3 regions of the Streptomyces sp. NBC_00057 genome follow, and region 2 is predicted to be linked to each of the others. Evidence: riboswitches for the same ligand, from Rfam matches in the RefSeq annotation. Region 2 holds a riboswitch; each other region holds the start of a gene.
What was found. Region 2 has a riboswitch for cyclic di-AMP ahead of OG953_RS06640 (peptidoglycan DD-metalloendopeptidase family protein). Riboswitches for the same ligand answer to the same signal wherever they lie in the genome.
Positions count from the first base shown of each region.

Region 1: it holds a riboswitch for cyclic di-AMP, as region 2 does, so the genes downstream of both, OG953_RS11560 (M23 family metallopeptidase) here and OG953_RS06640 (peptidoglycan DD-metalloendopeptidase family protein) in region 2, are expected to answer to the same signal.
Region 3: it holds a riboswitch for cyclic di-AMP, as region 2 does, so the genes downstream of both, OG953_RS17135 (NlpC/P60 family protein) here and OG953_RS06640 (peptidoglycan DD-metalloendopeptidase family protein) in region 2, are expected to answer to the same signal.

Region 1 covers NZ_CP108256.1:2,458,195-2,461,463, forward strand. Annotated here, with positions in the region: partial or broken gene OG953_RS11555 (GntR family transcriptional regulator) at 1-607, opposite strand, end outside; gene OG953_RS11560 (M23 family metallopeptidase) at 823-1,623, opposite strand; cyclic di-AMP (ydaO/yuaA leader) riboswitch at 1,636-1,803, opposite strand; gene OG953_RS11565 (M16 family metallopeptidase) at 2,156-3,269, opposite strand, start outside.
Region 2 covers NZ_CP108256.1:1,373,821-1,377,089, reverse strand. Annotated here, with positions in the region: gene OG953_RS06645 (alpha-galactosidase) at 1-1,096, shown strand, start outside; cyclic di-AMP (ydaO/yuaA leader) riboswitch at 1,389-1,547, shown strand; gene OG953_RS06640 (peptidoglycan DD-metalloendopeptidase family protein) at 1,553-2,512, shown strand; gene OG953_RS06635 (SGNH/GDSL hydrolase family protein) at 2,702-3,269, shown strand, end outside.
Region 3 covers NZ_CP108256.1:3,708,628-3,711,896, reverse strand. Annotated here, with positions in the region: gene OG953_RS17145 (NlpC/P60 family protein) at 1-8, opposite strand, end outside; gene OG953_RS17140 (hypothetical protein) at 366-719, shown strand; gene OG953_RS17135 (NlpC/P60 family protein) at 801-1,958, opposite strand; cyclic di-AMP (ydaO/yuaA leader) riboswitch at 1,957-2,122, opposite strand; gene pcrA (DNA helicase PcrA) at 2,380-3,269, shown strand, end outside.

The DNA.
Region 1 (3,269 bases), 1.1 Mb from region 2:
GGCCCGTTCGGCGTGCTGGGTCGCCAGCGCCCTGGCCCGTTCCGCGTCACCCCGCGTCACCCCGCGCCACCGCGTCCACAATGGCCCCGTGCTCGGCCCAGGAGTCCACCGGGCGGGCCGGCTGCTCGACCGTGTACGTCCAGGCGATCTTGTGCCGGAGCTGGGTGAGCAGCGCGATCAGGCCGGGACTGCCGGAGGCCTGCGCCAACGTCTCGTGGAACCAGCCACCCAGTGAACGCAGGTCCTCCCCCTCGCCCCGCCGGGCCCGCTCCCGGCCGAGCCTGACCAGACCGCGCAATACCTTGAGATGCGCCCCGGTGCGGCGCTGCGCGGCGCGCGCGGCACCCAGCGGCTCCAGCAGCATCCGGACCTCCAGGAGGTCGGCGGCCTCCTCCTCGGTGGGCTCGGCGACACAGGCGCCCGCGTGCCGGCGGGTGGCCACGAAGCCCTCGGACTCCAGGGTGCGCAGCGCTTCCCGTACCGGGACACGGGAGACCCCGTAACGGCGCGCCAGCAACTCCTCGGTAAGCCGGCTTCCGCGTTCGAAGAAACCGGAGACGATGTCGTCACGGATCGCCGTGCATACCGAATGCGCCGGAATACGCATGTCTGAACCTCCGCCTTGATTCCCGCGAAACGCGGCCGACCGACGCCTGTTCTGCGACTCTATTGCAATGCAGCCGCATTTCCGATGCCGGGTGGAAATTCATGAATATCTTTTGGCCACAGGACGGTTCGGGGAGCAGGTACTGCGGGCGGGCACGGCGAAGGCCCCGGCGCGCTGCCGGGGCCTTCGAAGGGGTGCTGCGGGTGGAGCGTCGGTCAGACGTTGACGCCGTGGGCGCGCAGGTACGCGACGGGGTCCATGTCGGAGCCGTACGACGGCGTGGTCCGGGCCTCGAAGTGGAGGTGCGGTCCGGTGGAGTTGCCGGTCGAGCCGGAGAGGCCGATCTGCTGGCCCGCGCCGACGCTCTGGCCGACGGAGACGCCGATCGAGGAGAGGTGGCCGTACTGCGTGTACGTGCCGTCCGCCATCCGGAGCACGATGTTGTTGCCGTACGCACCTCCCCAGTCGGCCTCGACGACCGTACCGGCGCCGACGGCGACGACGGAGCTGCCGGACGCGGCATGGAAGTCGATACCCGAGTGGCTGCCGGAGGACCAGAGCGAGCCGCTGGACTTGTAGCCGGTGGTGACGTACGAACCGGCGACCGGGAGCTGGAAGTAACCCAGTCGGGTGCGCTCGGCGGACCGGGCGGCGCGGGCCTTCTCGGCGCGCGCCTCGGCCGCGCGCTTCGCCTCGGCCTCGGCCTTCTTCTTGGCTTCGGCCTTCTTCTTGGCCTCGGCCTTCCGCTGGGCCTCCGCCTTCGCCTTCGCCGCGACATCGGCCTGGCGCTTCTGCGCGTCGGCCTGGGCGTCGATCTGGTCGGCGAGGGTGCCCTCGATGGCGATGACCTGGTTCAGACCGGTCTCACTGACGGAGGAGTCCGCGGCGAGGGCCGGAGAGGCCATGCCGCCGATGACGCCGGTGGTGGCCAGAGCCGCGACGCCGGCGATCTTCGCGCTGCTGCGCGTCAGTCGGCTCGGGGCACGATGCTTCCCGGTGGCACGGGTGAACGCCATGAAGTGGCTGATCCTTTCCTTCCTTCTCGCCTACCGGGTTAGCTGACGGGTTCGGAGCAGGAAGGTCTCCTACGGACGCCCTGGCCTCATCTGGGCTCAGGCATCCGATTCACCCCAGGGACTGCATGGGTCCCCGGCTCCCCAGGCTCGCGCCTGACGGGGACTCGGCGATGGCTGCCCGGTACGTCACGGATGCGGCATACGAGTGACGGACAGCCCGGCCGACGCTAAGCGGGGTCACTGACATTCACCAAACGGACAGGCCATTTTGTAGCGCATCCCACAGGGCAGGCAGGCAACCTCACCGCCAAAACGGACAAAAAGGAAGACTCCGGCGAGATTTCGCTCACAGGGATCTTCGTTCTGTCCCGATATGCGGACGTATGACGGGTCAGTGGACCGGCCGTTGCCTTCGGTGCTCGGTCAAAGGTGGAAGTCGACCATGGACTGTCACACGCAACGGGCCGGGCCGAGGCGGGGGGCACCCGCCTCGGCCCGGCCGGTCGTCCGGTGTCCACGACGGGTACGCCCGTCAGCCGACGACCACCGACACCTCTCCGATGCCCAGGGCCCGGACCGGTTCCTCGATCTGTGACGCGTCACCGACGAGGATCGTGACGAGCCGGTCACCCGGGAAAGCGTTGACAACCGCAGCGGTCGCCTCGACCGTGCCGGTCTCCGCGAGCCGGGCGTACAACTGTGCCTGGTAGTCGTCCGGGAGGTGCTGCTCGACCTGGTCGGCGAGAGTGCCCGCGACCGAGGCCGCCGTCTCGAACTTCAGCGGTGCGACACCCACGAGGTTCTGCACGGCCGTCTCACGCTCTTCATCGGTCAGCCCCTCGGCCGCCAGGGTCCGCAGGACCGTCCACAGGTCCTTCAGCGCCGGTCCCGTGGACTCCGTGTCCACCGATCCGCTGATGGCGAGCATCGCGGCACCGGTCGCCCCCGAGGCGGAATCCGGGGCCGACGACCGCAGCACCTGGGCGAAGGCCCGTACGCCGTAGGTGTAGCCCTTCTCCTCGCGCAGCACACGGTCCAGCCGGGAGGTGAGCGTGCCGCCCAGGCAGTACGTGCCCAGCACCTGGGCCGGCCACACGCTGTCGTGCCGGTCGGCGCCGATCCGGCCGATCAGCAGCTGCGTCTGCACCGCGCCCGGACGGTCGACGATCACCACTCGGCCGGTGTCGTCGGCTGTGATCGGCGGGACAGGACGAGGCTCCGCGGTGTCTCCCGACCAGTCGCCGAGGGTGTCGGCGAGCAGGGCGTCCAGGTCGATGCCGGTGAGGTCGCCGACGACCACGGCGGTCGCCGTGGACGGCCGGACGTGGCCGTCGAAGAAGGCACGCACGGCCGCCGAGTCGATCCGCTCCACAGTCTCCTCGGTGCCCTGGCGCGGGCGCGACATCCGCGCCGCGGCCGGGAAGAGCTCCTTGGAGAGCTGCTTGGCGGCGCGCCGGGCCGGGTTGGCCTGCTCGTGGGGGATCTCGTCGAGCCGGTTGCGTACCAGCCGTTCGATCTCGCTGTCGGCGAAGGCGGGCGCCCGCAGCGCCTCGGCGACCAGCGCGAGCGCCTTGGCCAGCCGGGAGGCCGGGACCTCCAGGGAGACCCGGACGCCGGGGTGGTCGGCGTGCGCGTCGAGGGTGGCG
Region 2 (3,269 bases):
CGCCGAGCTGTTCGTCGTGGACGACGCGTGGTTCGGGCAGCGCACCAGCGACCGGGCCGGGCTCGGCGACTGGACGCCGAATCCGGACCGCTTTCCCGGCGGACTGAAGCCGCTCGCCGACGAAGTGCACGGACTCGGCATGCAGTTCGGTATCTGGGTCGAGCCGGAAATGGTCAATGCCGACAGCGATCTCTATCGCGCGCACCCCGACTGGGTGCAGCATTTCCCCGGGCGGGCGCGGACCGAGTTCCGCAATCAACTGGTGCTCAATCTGGCCCGCACCGATGTGCAGAACTATCTGTGGGAGCAACTGGACACACTGCTCTCCAGTACGCCCGTCGACTATGTGAAATGGGACTTCAACCGCAGCTTCACCGACGCGGGCTGGCCGGGTGAGGAGTATCAGCAGAAGCTCTGGATCGAGCACGTGGACGCCCTGTACGCGCTGATCGACCGGCTCCGGGCCGCGCACCCCTCCGTCGCCTTCGAGTCCTGCTCGGGCGGCGGCGGCAGGATCGACCTGGGGATTCTGTCCCGTACGGACCAGGTGTGGACCTCCGACAACACCGACCCGCTCGACCGCCTCACCATCCAGGAGGGCTTCGGCCAGATCCATCCGGCCCGGGTGATGGCCGCCTGGGTCACCGACAGCCCGAATGTCCAGCTCAACGACAGGGTCAGCTCACTGCGGTTCCGTTTCGTGAGCGCGATGGCCGGTGTGCTCGGGGTCGGTGGGGACCTCACCGAGTGGAGCGAGGAGGAGCTGGCCGAGGCGCGGACCTGGGTGGATCTCTACAAGGAGATCCGGCCGGTGGTGCAGCACGGCGCGCTGTACCGGCTGCGCGCCCCGCGCGGCGGACTCAGTGCGGTCCAGTACGTCCACGGGGACGAGACCGTGGTCCTGATGTGGCTCGAGGCGCAGAGGTACGGGGAGCGGCCCCCGGCCCTGCGGTTGCGCGGGATCGACCCCGCGGCGACGTACACCTGCCTGGACACGGGGGCCGTGCACCACGGTTCGGTACTGCTGCATCAGGGGCTGCACACCGGGCTTCGGGGGGATCTCGATGCGCGGGTGCTGAGGCTGCGACGCGAATGATGGGCATGACATGTCCGTAATCTGTGCATTTAGCTCAATACACCCCGCTTGCGCGGGAGATGGTGGCTCCCTCGTGAGCGGAGTCATATCCGTGACGGTGTGTGCTGGCGAGGCGGTCGGGTATTCCGTGCGCGGCGCGGAAAGCCAAGATCCTTAATCCACGGAGTGTGACCGGAATTCCGCGCCGATTTCCGAGCGCGGATTCCGGTGCGGAATCAGTGGCTTGTTATCGCCGTCCCGACTCGCTTACGGTCACCGTCAATCCGGACGGACCGCCTAATCCTGCCGCCGCCCGGAATTCGCACCCACTCATCGTGTGGCAGGAGCGGGGGAACCAGGTAGGCCGCCGATCGGAGAAATCCGGCCGGCTAGGGGTGAAGTCGCGCTCGGCGCGGCCGGGCATCTCCAGCCCGAACCCGACAGCTCACCTCGCAGGCGCCGGAGAGGAAGCACGTCATGTCCATATCGGGTAAGCACCGTCGTACGAAGTCCAGCACCATCGCCCGTGGCATCGCCGCCGCAGGCGCCGGTGGTGCCGTCATCGCACTGCCGCTGCTCGGCGCCACCGGTGCCCACGCCGCGCCGCAGTCGGCCCCGGCCGCCGCGCCGCAGTCGGCCTCCGCCGCCGCCACGCACGCCGCCCCGGCCAAGCCGGTCGCGCAGAAGCAGGCCGCCACCACGACGTACTCCGTCGTCTCCGGCGACTACCTGTCGAAGATCGCCACCGAGCACAACGTCAAGGGCGGCTGGCAGAAGCTGTACCAGGACAACCGCAAGGTCGTCGGTGAAGACCCCGGCCTGATCTTCCCGGGCATGAAGCTGACGCTCGGCGGCAAGGAGCCGGGCCACGCCGCGTCCACCGGCGCCGGCGCGGGCGCGGCCCTCCCGTCGAAGGCCCCCTCGGTGCCCTCGTCGGTCGTGGAGAAGTCCGCCCCGGCCAAGTCCGCCCCGGTCAAGGCCTCGACGGTCACGGAGTCCAAGACCTCCGCCCCGGCAGGCCGGAGCAACAGCTCCGGCTACACCCACCCGGTCCCCGGCAACCACACCACCGGATACCGCGCCTCCGGCTCCAACTGGTCCAGCGGCAGCCACACCGGCATCGACTTCCCCGTCTTCACCGGCACCGGCGTGAAGACCATCACCTCCGGCACCGTCGTCACCGCCGGCTGGGGCGGCGCGTACGGCAACCAGGTCGTCATCAAGCACGCCGACGGCCACTACTCGCAGTACGGCCACCTGTCCTCGATCTCCGTCTCCGCGGGCCAGACCGTGAGCACCGGTCAGCAGATCGGCCTCTCCGGCGCCACCGGCAACGCCACCGGCCCGCACCTGCACTTCGAGGTTCGCACGGGCCCGGCGTACGGCTCGGACATCGACCCGATCGCCTACCTGGCTTCGCACGGCATCTACGTCTGAGCCGAACGGCCGGGCAGTTGAGCGACAAGGCATGACCTGAGCAACACAGAAGGGGCAGTGCGCGACGGCGCACCGCCCCTTCTGCTTATTCCCCCTTTACCAAAACCTGACCTGGTGGTCTATCTCGCCACCCGTCAACCCCTTATTACGGTCGCGTAGGTCACATTCAGCGGTGCAGGATGAGCGTTTGTGGCAGACGATTCGAGAAAAAATCAACGTGGCGTCATCAACCGACATGGCGTCATCGGGTCGTACGCAGCGATTGGCGACAGCTTCACCGAGGGAGTCGGCGACCCCGGCCCGGACGGAACCTTCGTCGGCTGGGCGGACCGTTTCGCGGTACTTCTCGCGGACCAGCTCCCGGACCCCGATGCGGGGACGGGCACCGAAGGCTCCGCTCACGGGAATTTCAGGTACGCCAATCTCGCCGTACGCGGACGCCTCCTCGACCAGATCGTCGAGGAGCAGGTGCCGCGCGCCAAGGAGCTCGCACCCGACCTGGTGAGCTTCTGCGCGGGCGGCAACGACATCATCAGGCCCGGCACCGACCCCGACGACGTGGCCGAGCGCTTCGAGCGCGCGGTCGCCGAGCTGGCCGAATCGGTCGGAACCGTCCTGGTCACCACCGGCTTCGACACCCGAGGCGTTCCCGTGCTGCGCCATCTGCGCGGCAAGATCGCCACCTACACCGCCCATGTGCGGTCCATCGCCGACCGCTACGACTGCCCGGTCCTCGACCTGTGGTCGCTGCGGTCCG
Region 3 (3,269 bases), 2.3 Mb from region 2:
GCTGCCACGGGGGCGTGCGTCCTTCCTGGCGACTGCCCGTCGGGGACTACCGGCGGGCCCGTCCGAGGTCCGGCGGCGGGTCACCAACAGGGGGAGCGGCCCGCCGCCGGATCTCTCGGCGGGGTGACCGGTTCGCCGTCCGGGTGCGGAGCGGCGGTGAAGCGGGTCACCTGGGTAGGGACGCTAAACCCGGGGCAGGGGGAAGAGTCGTAATGACGCCTATTGCCCGAATTTGGCGCGGCGCTGTCGCCAAGTGATCGGAAAATTACATCAAAGTCAGGCAATTGGTGCAGACGTGAGTGAATCGGTAGGAAGCCGTACCCGCCTGTGGAGTGGTGATATGGCCGGGGCTAGGCTGCGGACCCATGGACGTACTCATACATGTCTTCGTCGCCCTGCACATCATCGGCATCGCCTCCCTGCTGGGCGGTTTCCTGACCCAGATGAAGGCGATGGGCGCGGGCGCGGCCCGGTTCGTCCCGGCGATGCTGCACGGCGCACTGACGATGCTGGTCACCGGTGTCGCGCTGGTCGGGCTCAATGAGGCCGACGGCCACCACGTGAACAACATCAAGATCGGGGTCAAGCTGCTGCTCCTGGTCGTGATCCTCGCGCTCGTCTACGTCAAGCGGGACGAGGAGAAGGTCGACAAGGGCGCCTTCGCGGCGGTGGGTGGGCTGACGCTCGCCAACATCTTCATCGCCACGCTCTGGACCTGAGCCGGCCCGCGCCGCCCACGCTGCCGGACGGGCGTGGAATTCGAGCCCGTCCGGCAGCTGAAGGCGCAAGGGCGTGAGCCGCTACGACGGCCGCACGCTGCCGTAGATCGGCATGTAGTAGATCGACTCCTCGCGCACATTCGCCCCCGGCTTCGGCGCGTGGATCATCATTCCGTCGCCCTTGTAGATGCCGACGTGGCTGATGTCGTCGTAGAAGAAGACGAGGTCGCCCGGCTGCAGATCGGCCGTCGCGATCCGGGTGCCCGTCTCCACCTGGTCCCAGGTGGTGCGCGGGAGGTCGACACCCGCGGCCTTCCAGGCGGCCTGGGTGAGCCCGGAGCAGTCGTACGAGGACGGGCCCGTCGCGCCCCATACGTACGGCTTGCCGATCTGGGCCGCGGCGAAGGCGAGAGCCTTCTCCGCCTTGGTGGTGGCGCCGCTGTCCGAGCCGGTTCCGGTGCCCGTGCCCGTACCGCTGCCGGATTCCGCTTTCTTCGCGGCTTCCGCGGCCTTGCGGTCCGCCTCCGCCTCGGCGGCGGCCTGCTGCCGCGCCAGTTCCTCCGCCTTGCGCTTGGCCTCCGCCTCCTTCTTGCGCTCCAGTGCCGCGAGCCGCGCCTTCTCCTCGGCGGTCAGCTTCGACAGCATCGCGCGCGCCTCGCCCAGCTTCTTCTGGACGTTCTGCTTGCTGGTGCGCAGCGTGGTCTGTGTCGAGGTCAGCGTCTCCAGGCTCTGCACCGCTTCGGCACGCTTCTTCGACGCCTTGGCCTGCTGCGTACGGAAGTCCGTGACTGCCTTCTGCTGCTGACCGGTCATCCGGTTCATCAGCTGGTTCTGGTCGAAGTACGACTGCGGGTCGTCGGCCAGGAAGAAGGTGGTGCTCGGCGCGATGGAGCCGGTGCGGTACTGCGCGGCCGCGTAGGCGCCGAGCGTCCTGCGGGCGTCGTTGAGCTTGTCGGTGCGCTTGGCCACGTCCTCCAGCAGGGCGTTGACCTTGGCGCGCTGGGTGGCGGAGGCTTCCTTCGCCCGGTTGTACTGCTGGGTCGCGGTGCCCGCCTGCCGGTAGAGGTCGTCGACCTTCTTCTGTACGTCCTCGATGCTGGGCTTCGGGGCGGGGGCGGCCGTGGCGCTCTGTGTGGAGAGCAGCGTCACGGACGCCAGTGCCGCCGTGGTGAGCCCTACGGCCGGTGTGGTGGTGCGCACCCGGGTGCGCGGTTTGCGATGCGACGCCAAGGCCGGCATCTCCTTCCGTGGACCGCCTACCGGGTTAGCTGTCGGGTTCGGGCGGAACGGAAGGCTGCCCTACGGTCCGAGTGGGGGATAAGGACCGATTCACCCCGGTGCTGCGTGTGGGTCCCCGGTTCCGAACTCCCGCGAGGGCAGGCCGGATTCGGCGCGGGCGCCCGCTCGGCGTGGTTCGCCTCAGGGGGTACGGGCCGCCCGGTCGAGCACGCTAGCCAACCCGTGGTGCTGCTGTGAAGGTCGATGTTCGATATGCCCGATACGTTTTCGTGACCTCGATGAAGTGGGGCGGCCAGGGCCGACGAGGGCCCGAATTCCCTTACACGGAGTGGGTGGCCGCTGCCTTTGTGTGCCCGACCGTCGGGTGTGGTTCGCCATGCGGCCGTCGTGTGTCGTTGCGGCGGCCTAGACTCGACAAGCGATGAGCAGCCTCTTTGACGACAGCTTCCTGGCCGGCCTCCAGCACTCGGAGGAAGAGCCCCCGCCGCCCCCCGAGGACTCCGCACCCGAAGCGGTGCCGGAGGACCTCTTCGCGGGCGTATTCGACGGGCACCCGCCGCCCAGGGATGCGTACTACCGCGACGGCGCGCCCCGCCCCGTCATCGACTCCGCGGCGCTCCTCGACGGGCTGAACACCGAGCAGCGCGCCGCCGTGGTCCACGCGGGCTCCCCGCTGCTCATCGTCGCCGGGGCGGGCTCCGGAAAGACCCGGGTGCTGACCCACCGGATCGCCCACCTCCTCGCCGAGCGCGGGGTGCACCCCGGCCAGATCCTGGCGATCACCTTCACCAACAAGGCCGCGGGCGAGATGAAGGAGCGCGTCGAGCAACTCGTCGGACCGCGCGCCAACGCCATGTGGGTCATGACCTTCCACAGCGCGTGCGTACGCATCCTGCGCCGCGAGTCGAAGAAGCTCGGCTTCACCTCGTCGTTCTCGATCTACGACGCCGCCGACTCCAAGCGCCTGATGGCCCTGGTCTGCCGCGATCTCGACCTCGACCCGAAGCGCTTCCCGCCGAAGGCGTTCACGGCCAAGGTCTCCAACCTGAAGAACGAGCTGATCGACGAGGAGACCTTCGCCGGCCAGGCCGCGGACGGCTTCGAGAAGACCCTCGCCCAGGCCTACGCGATGTACCAGTCCCGGCTGCGCGAGGCCAACGCGCTGGACTTCGACGACATCATCATGACGACGGTCCATCTGCTCCAGGCCTTCCCCGACGTCGCCGAGCACTACCGCCGCCGCTTCCGGCACGTCCTGGTCGACGAGTACCAGGACACCAACCACGCCCAGTACACCCTCGTGCGCGAACT